Regions from separate parts of the Neobacillus sp. SRL179 genome, predicted to be linked through region 2. Evidence: riboswitches for the same ligand, from Rfam matches in the RefSeq annotation. Region 2 holds a riboswitch; the other holds the start of a gene.

Region 1 (8,279 bases), 1.8 Mb from region 2:
TGAGAGACGGATTAAATCTTCTCCTACCCCGGCTGCTTTAAGCCCATCGGCATCCAACTGCTGGTGGGTCGTACTTGCGGGATGGATAATCAAACTCTTGGCATCCCCAACATTTGCCACATGTGCCCAAAGTGATAACGAATTGATGAGTTTTGCTCCTGCTTCTTTTCCACCTTTTATTCCAAACACTACCATGGACCCTGCACCTTTTGGTAAATACTTTTTGGCTAATTCATTATCAGGGTGCGAGGCATGGCCAGGGTAAGAGACCCATTCAACCGCAGGGTGGTTTAATAAATACTCAACCACTTCCTTTGTATTGGCTACATGCTCCTTCATCCGTACATGCAGAGTTTCCAGTCCTAGTGTAAACTGGAAGGCATTTTGCGGACTTAAAGCAGGACCTAAATCACGTAATAATTGAACCCGTGCTTTAATAATATAAGCAACAGCGCCTAATGCCTCTGCATAGACAAGACCATGATAGCTCTCATCAGGTGTCGTAAAGCCAGGGAATTTAGGGGAATTCCAATCAAAATGACCGCCATCCACAATAACTCCCCCCGTTGATGTTCCATTCCCTAAAAGCCATTTTGTTGCAGAGTGGACAACAATATCAGCCCCATGTTCAATTGGTCTGCACAGGTATGGTGTTGCAAATGTATTATCAATAATAAGCGGAACACCAGCTTCATGAGCAATATTGGCTACTTTCTCAATATCGAGTACCCGTAAGCTTGGGTTTCCGATGGTTTCTGCAAAGACTGCTTTCGTTTTTTCGGTAATAGCAGCCCGGAAGTTTTCCGGATTTTCAGCATCGACAAATTTTACATTGATGCCGTATTTCGGTAAGGTAACGGCCAATAAATTATAGGTGCCGCCATATAGATTGGAGGCAGAGACAATCTCGTCACCAGCTTCAGCAACGTTTAAAATCGCTAGGGTAATCGCAGCCATCCCGCTGGCAACAGCTAAAGCTCCAACTCCCCCTTCTAATAATGCTACTCGGTCTTCAAAAACAGTGGTCGTCGGATTATGAATCCTCGTGTATATGTAGCCCGGCTCTGCTAAGCTAAATAAGTTGGCCGCATGTTCTGTATTTTTAAACTGATAAGCATTATTTTGATAAATTGGTACTGCCCGGGCACCCGTAACAGGATCTGGTGACAACCCTCCATGAACACTCAAAGTTTCAAAGCGATATTTCTTTTGATTTTCTGCCATTACATTCGTTCCTCCCTTTTATGAAATAACCCCCACTTCTTTAAGAAGAGGGGGTGCGCTCTTCTTATCGCTCAGAGTGTTTAGCTCTGCTGGAATTAGCACCGTGTTTCAAACCGGTTGCCGGGCTTCAAAGGGCCAGTCCCTCCGCCGCTCTTGATATGAATATGTCATTCATTTGTTGCAATTGATTGAATATTTTAAATAAACAATACAGTAAGTTTAATTCCGAGTCAATACCTTTGATTAAATTACTTTTGCGAAATTTTGCTGTGCTTTTGTTAAAAAGAAGAGGGATTCTAGCAATAGGGTAATTCTAAGCGGCATAGCTATGCTTAGCTGACCTCGATGTTCTAAATCCCGCAGTCTACTCGTTCCTTCAAACAGTTGTTTCATGGCCTGCTTGTTTCCTCGGATTTCGTAATTGCCCTGTGGAACTTCATGATTTTGCAGAATACTGATGGAGCCGTGTTTAATTTCTAATTGAACTGTTTCCAGCTCGCATTTTATGGTGACCCTCACATCAGCCTGTTGGATTAATGAAAGTACATGTCCTGCTTCGTAGAATTTTTCTATAAAATTTTCAACTAATTCTATCATCCCTACCACTCCGGTCTACATTTTATATTGTAGTAATTCCGCAGTATATGAGGGAATCCTCCAATAAACCGCTCGACAATTCTTTTGGTCTTTTGGAAATTTCCTGAGAAATATGTCGGATTATGAGGTTTGTTGGATAAATAGATAAGGTGTATCCACATTCTGTTGCTCGACAGCTCCTGGTCAAAAGATAGAAATTTTTGTCAAAAAGTATTCAAATATTCATCTTCGGAGATCTATCCCTTTTTAATAAAATAGAGTAGGAGGTGAAATATGTTTTATAAACCAAGAACTGAGTCTGATGAAATTAGAATGTTAAGAGTTTTAAACAAACACATGGTGTTAGAGGAAGAGTGGAAACAGCGCTATTATAATCTCGTAAAGGGGTTTGAAGGTGAGGTGATGTTTGATTCTTTAACAGAGAAGCTTCGATGTCAAAGTTTGATTGTAAATGATTTGCGCCTAGAGACAAGTGGGGCGAAATTCCAACTAGATTCGGTGCTGATTTCCCAAGAGCCACTATACCTGTTTGAAGTGAAGAATTTTGAAGGTGATTATTTCTTTGAAAATGGTCGATTCTATCACATGGTTACAAAAAAGGAAATAAATAACCCACTCTTACAACTAGAACGAAGTGAATCCTTGTTGCGGCAGTTGCTCCATAAAATTGGAAACCGAATCTCCATTGAACCGTATGTTGTGTTTATTAACCCCGAGTTTACCTTATATCAAGCCCCTCAGAATAAACCCATTCTTTATCCAAATCAACTTCCTAGGTTTATGAAAAGAATAAACGATAGACCATCCACTTTAACTGGGCGCCACAAGAGTTTAGCAAATAAATTAGTTTCTTCGCACCAGATTAATATCGATTTCAAAAGACCTGAATATAACTACAGTTCGTTAAGAAAAGGAATAACTTGCGCCGACTGCCACTCCTTTACGGTACATGTGGAGGATAAGAAATTAATTTGTGATCCATGTGGGCATGAAGAATTAGTGGATACAGCTATATTACGAGCTGTTGAGGAGCTAAAATTATTATTTACGGATGAAAGGATTACTACGAATAAGGTGCAGGATTGGTGTGGGGTAATTAAGTCGGAAAAGACGATTAGGAGGGTGCTAATGAGGAATTTTAGTTATATCGGGAAGAAAGAATACCAATTTTTAGAAAGGATTAAACGACAAGATTAGGGCATTATTTTAATTTCAAAGTGAATAAGATTGTTTTTGATTCATTTAGAACTATGCACTCTTCACAGTTCCCGTGTTTCTCTTTTGGTAAGCTCCACGGGCACTGTCGACTCTTCACAGTTCCCGTACTTCTCTTTTTGGAGGCTCCACGGGCACTGTCGACTCTTCACAGTTCCCGTACTTCTCTTTTTGGAGGCTCCACGGGCACTGTGCACTCTTCACAGTTCCCCCGCTCCTCTTTTTGGAGGCTCCACAGGCACTGTCATCTCCTCACAATGCTTTATTAGCAGAAAAAGCAGACGCCCGCTCGCATCTGCTTCACCCTAAATACTGTTTTATTTTCCCCAACAAGTAAGGAACTGAATGAAAAGCGTATATGGTTTCCTGCACCGTGCCGTTTTTCACAAACAATAGACAAGGTACACTTTCAACCGCAAAATCCTTAGCCAAATCAGGATAAAAATTTAGGTTCATTTTTCCCATTTTAAGATCTACAAGCTCCTCTACGACTTGCAGCATCCGCGACGCTACTTGGCAGGTGCCGCATAGAGGGGTATAAAAATAGACTAGGCCGCTTTCATGAAGATCGAGAAAGGTTGTTAATTCTGTTCGTTTCCATTCATTCATATACATTAACTCATTTCTAAATACTCTGTGTGAACATCAATATTAGCCCCTAAAAGGACAGTCGCTAGATGGTGTACAGGTGCGGTTGCGACTTCGCGATACATCCGGTCTATATACAGATGTTCAGCTTGTGGGAATTCCCGTTTGAATTGTTTGCGGAGCTTCTCACCAGATGCATCTGCATCGACAAGGATATAAACATCCTTATCCTCAAGAAACTCAATTAGTTCTTCTAATTTGGTATGACTAATTGTTCCATTGGTACAAATAATTTCAACGGGTTCCTTCACAATATTTTTTACCTTATTTTTATCCGATTTTCCTTCGACAATAAGAACTTTGTCAACATACGAGTCATTCATATCCATCACCTGTAATAAAAAAGTTAGTTTATGTTAACATATTCTAAAATATCGATTACGTGTGCCTTCTTCTTAGTATGTTAACTATATCATTATTGTCAGCTAAGAAATAGGAATTTGCTCGGCCTAAGCCATTAGCACCAGCCGCCATCATCGCAATCAGTATACTTAGCATCAGGCTGTTCCGTAACAGTTACTTGTTGATAAATCTTTTGTTGTTCCGCTTCAAACTGTGGATTTAAGTCAACCTGAATGTTTTCCGAAAGTTTAATTTTTCCGATTGAGGAATTTTCGAGAAATAATTCTATTTCTCCATTTTTCAACTTGCCAACTACACGGTCCGTTACATCGATCTTTTGCTGTTTTAACGTCATATTTCCACCCTCTTTATATATTTAGTATTAGTCTCTCCTGGAAAGTAGAAGAAAAAGAGTGGAAATTTAAGAGAAAAAGCACCCGATTGTCGGGTGCTTTGCAACATTAGTCTTCTTTTGTCATTTCTTCGTATTGTTCTGGAGTCATCAATTTCTCTAACTCGCTTAAGTCAGATGGCTCAATAACAATCATCCAAGCCTTTTCATATGGTGATTCATTAACAAATTCAGGACTGTCACTTAAATCTTCATTAATTTCCACTACTTTACCACTAACTGGTGCATATAGTTCCGATACCGTTTTAACAGATTCAACGCTGCCAAATGGGTCGTCAGCCGATACTTCTGTACCCACTTCAGGGAGTTCAACGAACACGATGTCTCCTAATTCATGTTGTGCAAAGTCCGTAATCCCAACGCGGACTCTTTCTCCTTCAACTTTAACCCATTCGTGTTCTTCAGAATAACGTAAGTCTTTTGGTATACTCATTTGCTAAACCCTCCATTGTTTTTTCTAAATCTATCATCGAAGTCATTCGATTTCCATAATTGAATAAAGAAGTATGGCTATAGCCACATTTTTTCATACTCTTCTTCTTTAAAGCCTACTGTGACCCGCTCCCCATCTGTTAAAATGGGTCTTTTAATCAACATTCCATCAGATGCCAGCAATTCTAGCAGTTCCTCTTCGGTTGCAGTTTTCATTTTATCCTTTATCCCTAATTCTCGATATTTTAAGCCACTTGTATTAAAAAACTTCTTTAATTCCAAGCCGCTTTTTTGATAAAAGTCCTGCAATTCTTTGTGTGTCGGTGGATTTTCGACAATATGTACTTCTTGATACGAAAGTTGATGAGCATCCAGCCATTTCTTTGCATTACGGCATGTACCACATTTCGGATACCAGTAAAAAGTCAGAGACATTGTTTCACCGCCTTTTACCAAAATTGTAAACGCGTCAATCAAATATTACCATAACGCCTTTGAAAATCCTAACATGGAGGCTAAAAAGCTTCCCCTAGAAATAATTCGACTAATTTCGTAAAAACCCTTCTTAAATTTCGCTAATTTTAAAAAGAAAAGCCCCCTCCAAAAGAGGAGGGAGCACATTCCTTTACACAATATAACGTTCAGCTTCAATAACTACATCTGCAGCTTCTCGTTTCTTCGCAATTACATTGATTGGAGTATGACGAGTAAATTTTCGAAGCGAGGTCAACATCATCCGAAGGGTATCCCCTTTTTCAATTGCTACAAGTGATTCTTTTGCAGTTGCTTCAATTTCATTAAAGGCTTCCTGACAGAAGATTTGTGTATAAAGAAGTTTTTGCTTACTCTTTTCTACACCGTCTTTGGCAATAGCCTTTTCCGTCCGTAATACGACAGATTCCATTGCATACACATTGGAAACAAGATCAGCAATGTTCGCTAAAACTTCTTGCTCGCTTTCAAGTGCTTTGCCAAATTTTTGAGCCGCTAAGCCCGCAGCAAGTAAAGCAATTTTTTTCGCATTTTTCACTAAATATTTTTCTTGCGCTAACGGCTCGTCACCAGGCTCTTCTGGCATTAGCATCATTAATTCCTCTTGAAGTGCCATTGCTTTTTGAAATAGTGGAAGTTCGCCTTTTAGCGCCTTTTTCACAAGCGTTCCTGGCACAAGGAGACGATTAATTTCATTAGTTCCTTCAAAAATACGATTAATACGGGCATCACGATAAGCTCTCTCAATTGGATATTCCTGCATGAAGCCATAGCCGCCATGAATTTGAACGCCTTCATCCACTACATAGGATAATACTTCACTGGCAAAAAATTTATTTACTGAACATTCAATAGCATATTCAGCAATGGAATTGGCCAATTTTTTAAGATCTTTTGCTTCCTCGGTCGATAATTTACCTTGGTTTTCTTCATACAAACCAATCGTACGGTAAACAGAACTTTCCGCTGCATAAATTTTCGCCGCCATTGTTCCAAACTTTTCTTTTGTTAAATTGAATTGTGAAATTGGTGTTTTAAACTGCTTACGTCCATTTGCATATTTAACAGTCATCTCAAAGGCACTCTTAGAACCGCCGACACCACCAACAGCCAATTTGTAACGTCCAATATTAAGGATATTGAAGGCAATTACATGCCCCTTACCAAATTCACCTAATAAGTTTTCAACTGGTACAGCCACATCTTCTAAGATAAGGGTACGTGTGGATGAGCTCTTAATCCCCATTTTCTTTTCCTCAGCACCAGTAGACACACCTGGGAACTCCCTCTCTACGATGAAGGCTGTGAAGTGCTCGCCATCCACCTTTGCATAGACAACAAATACATCAGCAAATCCGGCATTGGTGATCCATTGCTTTTCGCCATTAAGAATATAATGAGTACCAGCTTCGTTTAATCTTGCGGTTGTTCTGGCGCCAAGGGCATCGGAACCAGAACCTGGCTCTGTTAACGCATAAGCGGCCAATTTTTCACCTGAAGCAAGCGCTGGTAAATACTTTTTCTTTTGATCGTCATTACCGAATAATACAATTGGCAAAGACCCAATCCCCACGTGTGCGCCATAGGATAATGAGAACCCGCCTGCACGCGCCATTTTTTCCGTAATAACCGATGAGGTTACTTTATCTAATCCTAAGCCTTCAAACTCTTCTGGAACATCAACCGCTAATAAACCAAGTTCGCCCATTTTTTTCAAAAGTTTAACGGTACGATCGAATTCATGGTTTTCTAAGTGCTCAAGTTGTGGTGCTACTTCTTTTTCAACAAAATCTTCTGCCGTTTGGGCAATCATTAAATGTTCTTCCGTGAAATCTTCTGGTGTAAAGATATTTTCGAATGAAAGATCCTCGATTAAAAAGCTTCCACCATTAACAATCTTTTTCGTTTCTGTCATTAAAAATTCCTCCTAATCTTTTTTAGAGGGGCTTATTTGATCGCCCCTTGTCTTTTTTTAAAGTAGTTCAAATACTCCAGCAGCACCCATCCCGCCGCCGATACACATGGTAACTACACCAAATTGCTGGTTTCTGCGTTTTAATTCGTGAATGAGTGATAATGTTAATTTAGCACCTGTACAGCCAAGCGGATGTCCAAGAGCAATCGCACCGCCATTTACGTTGACAATTTCCTCATTAAGACCAAGTTCGCGAATAACTTGAAGGGATTGGGAAGCAAAAGCTTCATTTAATTCGAACAAGTTGATATCAGATAACTCTAATCCGGCAAGCTTAACGGCTTTTGGAATGGCTACAACCGGACCAACCCCCATAATTTCTGGCGGTACCCCGCCCACAGCAAAGGATCGGAATTTTGCCAGTGGTTTCAGACCAAGCGATTCTGCCTTTTCTCGGTCCATTACCATCACAGCCGCAGCACCGTCACTTGTTTGCGAAGCATTGCCTGCTGTCACCGAACCAGTAACGGAGAAGGCAGGACGAAGTTTCGCAAGGGTTTGGATATTTGTTTCAGGGCGAACACCTTCGTCTTGTGAAAATTGAATGGACTTTTCAACAAGTTTATTGTCTTGACCAACTGTACGGATGGTCACATCTACTGGAACAATTTCGTCTACAAATTTACCTTCTGCAATCGCTTTTGCCGCGCGTTGATGACTTCTCACGGCAAATGCATCTTGATCTTCGCGGGATATTCCATACTTTTGCGCCACTTGTTCAGCTGTATGGCCCATTCCCATGTAATATTGGGGTGCCGTTTCCGCCAGTTTAATATTGGGACGTACCACATGCCCCATCATTGGGATCATGCTCATCGATTCTGCTCCGCCAGCAATCGCTGTATCGGTATGCCCGAGCATAATTCCTTGGGCTGCATAAGCAATCGCCTGCAGGCCTGAAGAACAGAAACGATTGACTGTTATGGCAGGTACTGTATAAGG
Region 2 (8,279 bases):
GAATGGGTTGTTCGTTAACAGCTTCTTTCACATACAATGTTAAGGTTGCCATAATAATTTTCCTCCCGTGATTTATTTGAATTAAAAGCATAGCCAAAGATAGAAGAGGTATCCTGCCTTTTCCAACCTTTTGTGTCTCGCAATAAGGGGTTTATTTATAAAAAAAGACCTTAAGATGATCTTTTGTATCTACGGTAGCTAGCAGTACGTTGCGGACGTTAGTTTGGTACAACCGTTCTAAAGTGGAAATAACCCAGTCTTCATTCTTTTGAATTTGATGCAGCTCCTTCGAGATAATTTTACCCTCCTTAATAATGATCCTTGGTAATTCAAAAGGGTCTACTTCCATCTGGTAAGACGCTGGTGTAATCGGTTGGTATTTTGAATCTAAAAAGACGGAGATTTTCCCATCTGCTTCCCAAATGGCTAGGACTACTTTCTTCAAATCTTCTACTTTTTCTTCCCGTAATTCTTCTAACAAAACATCAATGGAAATTCTGGCTTTTTTTAACCCTTGATAGAGGATTTCTCCGTTTTGAACAATGGTGACTGGAGCATGATTGATTAGCTTTCTAAACCAGGGCCATTTAAGGTTCATCATAATACCGCTAAGATACAAAACAACCAATACAATAGTAGATACAACTGAACCCTTTAGCCCAATCCGCTCATCTGATAAAGGATGGGCAATAATATTTCCGATCACTAAAGCAATAACAAAATCCAGGAGCCTTAATTGGGAGATGGCCCGCTGGCCTAAAACTCTAGCAACAATCAACAGAAAGACAAAAACAACAACCGCCCGAAGAATCCACTCCATGATCGTAAGCATTTCCTGACCTTGGTGAAAATCCATGTAAGACACATCCTTCTCCCTAGAAAGCTATCACTTAGTTTAACACTGACCCTATCGTAATAAACATCGCAACATTAAAAAGGGTGTCAGGCACCATATTCAATGTGATTTACGATTCTTTCGCAGATTTCGTGGGTGATGACTGAATCATCTATGGATGGATGAGGGGTTTTACTATTTTGAACACAATCAATAAAATGATCGATGATTTGATTGAAGCCGCGTTTATAGAGGGTTGGTTCCCAGTCCCCGAATTTTGTAAGGCTAATTTCCTTGTTGTGAAAGTGAGTCGTTTCCACTAGATTATTGACGACATATTTATGATGACTGGTCGAATACTCAATGATTTCTTCCGTAACCCCGCTATTTCTATTCATGATACCAATTGACGTACAGCCATCTCCAATGAGCTGGATCACCAAATGATGGAGCAGTTCTCCCTTTTTAAGGTACTCTACCTTAACATCATGAACCTCTGAAGCCATTAGAAATCGGAGAGTGTCGACAACGTGGATAAAGTCCTCGACAACAAATCTTCTTGTATAGTCCGGAGTGGCAAAGCGGTTTTTTTGCATGATAATTAAACTAGGCTTACCATGTTCTTTTAACTCATTCACTCGCGGGATAAACCGTCTATTAAAACCCACCATAGCGATCTTGCCAGACTCTTTTGCAAGTTGTTGAATTTGCAGCGTTTCAGCAAAATTCATCGAAATGGGCTTATCAATGTAGACATTTATTCCGCTTTTTAATAAGGTCTTGGCTATTTCAAAATGGGCCTCAGTGGCAGTGCTCACAATGGCAGCATCGATGTTCATGGTGATCAGCTCATCGACAGTCTGAACCTTTTCGTGAATCCGATATTTTTTCGATAAGGTGTTGAGAGTGTCCATATTTCTTGTACAAAGTACTAGGTCAATCCCTTCCTTTTCTGAAAGAACAGGGAGGTAGGCCTTTTTAGCGATATCCCCCAAACCTATGATACCAATTTTCAATTAAATCACCCCGCAAGTATTTATAAAACCAATTCTAACAGCCGATTAAAGTTATTTTACAATGAATGTTTTCAGTTGGCGAACGAATGAGGCTTTGGAACCATAATCCCATTTGGGTTTGCCAACCACTTGGAAATGGTTAAAATAGAAGAGATAGCTTTAAAATCATCTAGTCAATTATTCGCAGATTTTTTTAAATAAATAGTGGGAGAGAGCATTATATGAAAAAAAGAGTAGTGATTACAGGTATTGGAGCCGTTACTCCTTTGGGGAATGATGCTCAAACAACATGGGAACAGATTAAAAACGGTGCGTCGGGTGTTGGTCCAGCTACTATATTTGATGTAGAGAAGGTCGATGTCAAGATTGCAGCTGAAGTAAAAGACTTTACCCCAGAAACCTTTATGGATAAAAAAGAAGCAAGAAGAATGGGGCGCTATAGCCAATTTGCTGTGGCTGCCAGCCAAATGGCGGTACAAGATGCAGGAATTAAAATCGGTGAGGACATCGCACCCGAACGTGTCGGGGTTTGGATTGGCTCAGGAATCGGCGGCTTAGGCGAGTTTGAAGAACAGCATAAGAAGTTTTTAGAAAAAGGACAAAGAAGGGTCAATCCGTTTACGATTCCAATGTTTATCCCAGATATGGCGGCAGGGCAGGTATCGATTGCACTTGGGGCAAAAGGGATTAACAATTGTTCCGTTACAGCATGTGCATCCGGGGCAAATTCCATTGGTGATGCCTTCCGCGTAATCCAAAAAGGGGATATTGATATGGTAGTGGCAGGCGGAACAGAGGCTACTATTACAGAGATGACGGTTGCAGGTTTTTCAAATATGACCGCTCTTTCAAAAAATCCCGATCTTACAACAGCCAGCCGTCCATTTGATAAGAATCGTGATGGGTTTGTCATTGGGGAAGGTGCAGGAATCGTCATATTAGAAGAGCTAGAGCACGCGTTAGCCCGCGGCGCTCACATTTATGGGGAGCTGATTGGATATGGTGCAACAGGTGATGCCCATCATATTACGACACCTGCACCGGAAGGAGAAGGGGCTCAGCGTGCGATGAAATTAGCATTAGAGGATGCCGGAATCTCCACCAATCAGGTGGACTATATCAATGCACATGGTACGTCCACCTATTATAATGATCTGTACGAAACGTTAGCCATTAAAGAAGTATTTAAAGAACATGCCTATCAACTGGCAGTGAGCTCTACCAAATCAATGACCGGACATTTGTTGGGGGCAACGGGTGCGATAGAGGCCATTTTTTCAGTGTTAGCCATACAGGATGGCATCATTCCCCCAACGATTAATTATGAAACACCAGATGAAGAACTTGATCTGGACTATGTTCCAAACGTGGCAAGGAAAAAAGACATTCAGGTCGTGCTGTCAAACTCATTGGGATTCGGCGGGCATAATGCGACGTTGATTTTTAAAAAGTATATTTAAGAGACATCAAAAATATTATAAAAAAAAGAATCCCGACGCCAAAGGGTCAGGATTCTTTTTTTGATTCTTATGCATGTTGCGAGATGGCATTCTTTTTCTTTGCCCAACTATAAGTTAGGAAGAAGCAGCCAATCAAAATAATCGCGCCGAACGTAAACGGTATAGACATATGCCAGTCAAATAGAGTTCCGGCTAGTGCCGGCCCTATCATATTGCCTAAACTCATATAGGAATTATTCATTCCCGCAGCATAACCTTGTTCATCGCCGGCAATTTTCGAAATTAAGGTATTAACTGCTGGGCGTATTAAGGTCGTCGCAGTCGAGAATAGAGTTGCAACTAATAGAATAATGAAAAAGCCGCTAACGTATAACATGCCATACATACTAAATGCCGCAAGAAGTAAAGCAAATAGAATAATTTTCATTTCTCCAAAGATCGCAAATAGTTTATTAAGTGCGAAGGCTTGAATGATTACACCGACAAAGCCGCCCACTGTCAGGACAATCGCAATACCATTTGGAGTAAAATGTTGTTTATACGTCAAAAACATGGACAGCGTTGATTGGAAGTTGGCAATCCCAAAAGAGAAAACAAACACAACAATTAATAAAACAAAATAGCTTGTTTTAAAGGAACGGGCCATTTGTTTAAATAAGTTCTCTCCCTTCCCTTGATCTTTCAAAACTGGTTTGATATAGGGGAGGATGACGAAAGATAAAATCCCAGCTATTACGGTAGCGGAACCGCCAAAGTAAAACGGAAAATGCAAGCTTACATTTGAGAGGAACCCGCCAATCCCAGGTCCAATCATAAATCCTAGTGAGATCGCAGCCCCAATCAAACCCATGGCTTTCCCACGTTCTTTAAGGGTGGTGATATCAGCCACATAGGCCATAACGGGTGGGACGATAAACGCTGAACCGATCCCCGTAAAGAATCTGCAGACATAAAGCATCCATAGCTCTGAGGATAACCCGAAGAAGATTTGGGAAATACCATTCACGAAAAGTCCGAAGACGATTAAATTTTTACGTCCATGCCGGTCAGATAAATTTCCCGCCATGGGAGAGAAAATAAACTGAGCAAAAGCAATAATAGCAATGATAAAGCCTAAAGCTTGTCCAGCGGCTCCAAAGGTTTTCAAATAGCTTGGCATAACAGGAATGATAAGTCCAACCGCGCTAAACGTAATAAACATATCAAACATTAATAAATACAATGGTAATTTATTTGATTTCATTCATGTCTCTCTTTCTGCATATATTTCGTAACCAAAAATAATTGTGTATGGATAAAGATTATACAACGGTTTAGGGGGTTAAACAATAAAAAGGTACCTGACACCCGCAGTGTATCATAAACCAGAATTTATTAAAACTGGAAAAATATTTGATATAATTCAAATAGATTCCTTTTTCTGGGGTTAAATAAACATATCATTAAGGGTAATATGAAGTTGTAAAAATAAATATAAAGTTCAAGACAATTTGTTTATAAAGAAGGAAGTGCTAAACGATGGATTTCGAAACGGTTATGCAGGAATTGGAAGCACTCGGAAAAGAACGAATGAAAAAGATTTACCTAAGCAATGGTGCACACGAGCCGCTTTTTGGGGTAGCTACAGGGGCAATGAAGCCACTTGCAAAGAAAATCAAGAAAAATCAGCCTTTAGCTGAGCAGCTTTACGCCACTGGGAACTACGATGCTATGTACTTTGCTGGTGTTATCGCGGATCCAAAGACAATGACAGAGGATGATTTTGAACGTTGGATTGAGGATGCTTATTTTTATATGCTGTCAGATTTTGTGGTGGCCGTAACTCTATCCGAAACCGATATTGCACAAGCGGTGGCTGATAAATGGATTGCAAGCGGGGAAGAACTTAAAATGTCGGCAGGCTGGAGCTGTTACTGCTGGCTTTTGGGTAATCGGCCGGACAGCGAATTTAGTGCAGACAAAATTGCCAGGATGCTAGATCAGGTAGAAAGTACGATTCAAGATTCACCTGAACGTACAAAATCTTCTATGAATAATTTTATTTACACAGTCGGGATTTCCTACGTGCCGCTCCATGAAAAGGCGGTTGAAACCGCAAAGGCAGTAGGTCCAGTCGAAATCAAGCGGGACAACAAGAAAAACAGTATACTGCTTGCTTCAGAAAATATCCAACAAGGAATAGATAAAGGAAGAATTGGTTTTAAACGCAAATATGTCAGGTGTTAGCAAGCATGGGGACGGTTCTTCTACACCATTTGGTGCAGAAGAACCGTCCCCCATGAACTAATTCCAAACATCCTGTGCAATGCTAATCACATGGCGTACTTTGTCCCATTGTTGTTCTTCTGTTAAGAGGTTTCCTTCTTCTGTGGAAGAGAAGCCGCATTGTGGGCTCAAGCAAAGTTGATCCAATGGAAGATATTGATTGGCTTCCTTTATTCTTGCTTTTATTTTTTCTGGATTCTCGAGGTCGCCGAATTTCGATGTAATTAATCCCAAGACAATTCGCAGGTCATTTCGCTTAACATGACGAAGGGGTTCAAAGCCGCCTGAACGTTCATCATCAAACTCTAGGAATAAGCCATCCACATTTAAACCGCCAAAAATGATTTCAGAGGCAAAATCATATCCGCCTGTTGAAGTATAAGTAGATTGGAAGTTTCCTCTGCAAATGTGCATCGTAATAACTAAATCTTCGGGTTTGTTCGCAATCGATTCATTAATCGCTCTAGCCAATGTTTGGGCTAAGTTGGCAGGCTCAAAACCATCCTTTTTTAATTTGTCTCTGCCTGTCTCTGAGAACAACGATGCCCATGAAGTATCATCTAATTGCAAGTAGCGGCAGCCGGCATCATAAAAGGCTTGAATCGCTTTTTGGTAGGCACGAATTAAATCATCTACAAATTCATCTTGATGTTCGTAAACATCACTAATTCCCTGACCACGGACAATTAACATATTAGGACTTGGGATCGTAAATTTCGCGACATGGTCACCGGCAATGCTGTGTAAGAATTTATAATCCTCTATCATTGGATGGTTACCGAAGTCAATTTTTCCTGTTACCTTGACCCCGTGTGCTCTCGTTTCCACTCCGTTAAATTGTAATCCTTTTTCTGTTTGGACAAACTCAACCCCTTCAAGTCCGCCGAGAAAATCAAAATGCCACCAAGCGCGTCTTAATTCTCCATCCGTTACGGCCTGTAAACCGACTTCTTTTTGTTTTTCTACCAGGCGGATTATCTCTTCATCTTCAATCTGACGTAACTGTTCGGCCGTAATTTCACCGTTTTGTTTTTGTAGTCTCGCTTTTTTCAATCGTTCCGGTCTTAAAAAACTTCCCACATGATCAGCTGTAAATGGTGCTTTCACTAATGTTTTAGTCAAGGTAATCCGCTCCTATTCTAGTAATTCATATTGAAAAAAATAAAAACCTCTTCTTAGATAAGAAGAGGTTTGATTATAAATAAAAGGTATACACTCTTCTTATCTTCAAGCTTACACATAAGCTTCTGGAATTAGCACAGTCCACATAATAAGGCTGTTGCTGAGGTATCGCAGGGCCAGTCCCTCCACCTCTCTGGATAAGATTTTGAAATATTAAATTAATGATTATCCTAAAGCTATTTTAAGAGAATGTCAATAAAAAAGTGGAAACGGGGGCAGCCGCACAAAATGACTTGCATAATAGTTTGCTTGAAAAGAACAACGTGTTAAAATATATTTGAAAATTCGGTTATTTTTTTGAGGCTAAACCAAAATATAGTTGAGAAGGAGACGAGAAGAGGATGGAAAGAACGAGTGTAGAGAGCAAAGGGTATTTTGGTGAGTTTGGAGGAAGTTTTGTTCCAGATGACTTGCAGATTGTCATGAACGAATTAGAGGAACAATTTTATCGGTATAAAGACGATCCGAAATTTATTGAGGAGTATAAATACTATTTAAAAGAATATATCGGGAGAGAAAATCCACTTACATTTGCCGAGAATTTAACGAAGCAAATTGGCGGAGCGAAAATTTACTTAAAACGGGAAGATTTAAATCATACAGGAGCCCACAAAATTAATAATGCGCTGGGACAAATCTTGTTAGCAAAACGAATGGGCATCAAGCGGATTATTGCGGAAACAGGAGCTGGGCAACACGGTGTGGCAACGGCAACAGCCTGTGCCATGTTTGGGATGGAATGTGTCATCTATATGGGCAAGTTAGATACCGAACGCCAGGCGCTGAATGTGTTCCGGATGGAATTGCTCGGAGCAAAGGTGATTCCGGTGTCAAAGGGGCAAGGGCGTCTAAAAGATGCAGTTGACGAAGCATTAGGAGACCTAGTCCAAAACTATAATAATACATTTTATCTATTAGGTTCTGCCGTCGGACCACATCCTTATCCAACCATGGTCAAACATTTTCAGGCGATTATAAGTGAAGAGTCCAAACGTCAGGTCCTTGAAAAAGAAGGAAAACTGCCAACTGCAGTGATTGCCTGTACGGGCGGTGGAAGTAATGCGATTGGTGCATTTGCCCACTATATTGATGAAAAAGATGTTCGGCTTATTGGGGTAGAACCAGCGGAAGCTCCGACCTTAAGTCAGGGTGTTTCAGCCGTCATCCATGGATTTAAGTGTTTGACGCTATTAGATGAAAATGGCGAGCCGCAGCCAACCTACTCAATTGCAGCCGGACTTGATTATCCAGGTGTGGGTCCTGAGCATAGCTACTTAAAAAACAGTGGCAGAGGAGAGTATGTAACCGTTACAGGGCAAGAGGCGTTAGAGGCATTCTTAATGCTAAGTAAGACAGAAGGAATTATACCGGCATTAGAAAGTTCTCATGCCGTTGCCTATGCTGTTAAACTAGCAAAAGAATTAACCCCGGATGATGTGTTGATTGTGAACTTATCAGGACGCGGAGATAAAGACGTGGAGCAGGTTTTCAAAATGTTGCAGGATAAATAAAAACGGAATT

What was found. Region 2 has a riboswitch for S-adenosylmethionine ahead of AC4E8C_RS03265 (5-methyltetrahydropteroyltriglutamate--homocysteine S-methyltransferase). Riboswitches for the same ligand answer to the same signal wherever they lie in the genome.
Region 1: linked by a shared signal. The riboswitch ahead of AC4E8C_RS19530 (O-acetylhomoserine aminocarboxypropyltransferase/cysteine synthase family protein) and the one ahead of AC4E8C_RS03265 (5-methyltetrahydropteroyltriglutamate--homocysteine S-methyltransferase) in region 2 are both predicted to bind S-adenosylmethionine.

Annotation. Positions count from the first base shown of each region.
Region 1 covers NZ_OZ481792.1:3,921,217-3,929,495, forward strand. The annotation lists gene AC4E8C_RS19530 (O-acetylhomoserine aminocarboxypropyltransferase/cysteine synthase family protein) at 1-1,224, opposite strand, end outside; SAM riboswitch class I at 1,286-1,387, opposite strand; gene AC4E8C_RS19535 (hypothetical protein) at 1,468-1,821, opposite strand; gene AC4E8C_RS19540 (nuclease-related domain-containing protein) at 2,095-3,018, shown strand; gene AC4E8C_RS19545 (thioredoxin family protein) at 3,337-3,645, opposite strand; gene AC4E8C_RS19550 (toprim domain-containing protein) at 3,651-4,007, opposite strand; gene AC4E8C_RS19555 (YusG family protein) at 4,142-4,381, opposite strand; gene gcvH (glycine cleavage system protein GcvH) at 4,488-4,871, opposite strand; gene AC4E8C_RS19565 (arsenate reductase family protein) at 4,949-5,305, opposite strand; gene AC4E8C_RS19570 (acyl-CoA dehydrogenase FadE) at 5,496-7,277, opposite strand; gene AC4E8C_RS19575 (acetyl-CoA C-acetyltransferase) at 7,335-8,279, opposite strand, start outside.
Region 2 covers NZ_OZ481792.1:656,429-664,707, forward strand. The annotation lists gene AC4E8C_RS03235 (cation transporter) at 1-52, opposite strand, end outside; gene AC4E8C_RS03240 (DUF421 domain-containing protein) at 152-856, opposite strand; gene AC4E8C_RS03245 (Gfo/Idh/MocA family protein) at 943-1,851, opposite strand; gene fabF (beta-ketoacyl-ACP synthase II) at 2,073-3,311, shown strand; gene AC4E8C_RS03255 (MFS transporter) at 3,379-4,554, opposite strand; gene AC4E8C_RS03260 (DNA alkylation repair protein) at 4,830-5,537, shown strand; gene AC4E8C_RS03265 (5-methyltetrahydropteroyltriglutamate--homocysteine S-methyltransferase) at 5,595-6,698, opposite strand; SAM riboswitch class I at 6,795-6,902, opposite strand; gene trpB (tryptophan synthase subunit beta) at 7,100-8,269, shown strand.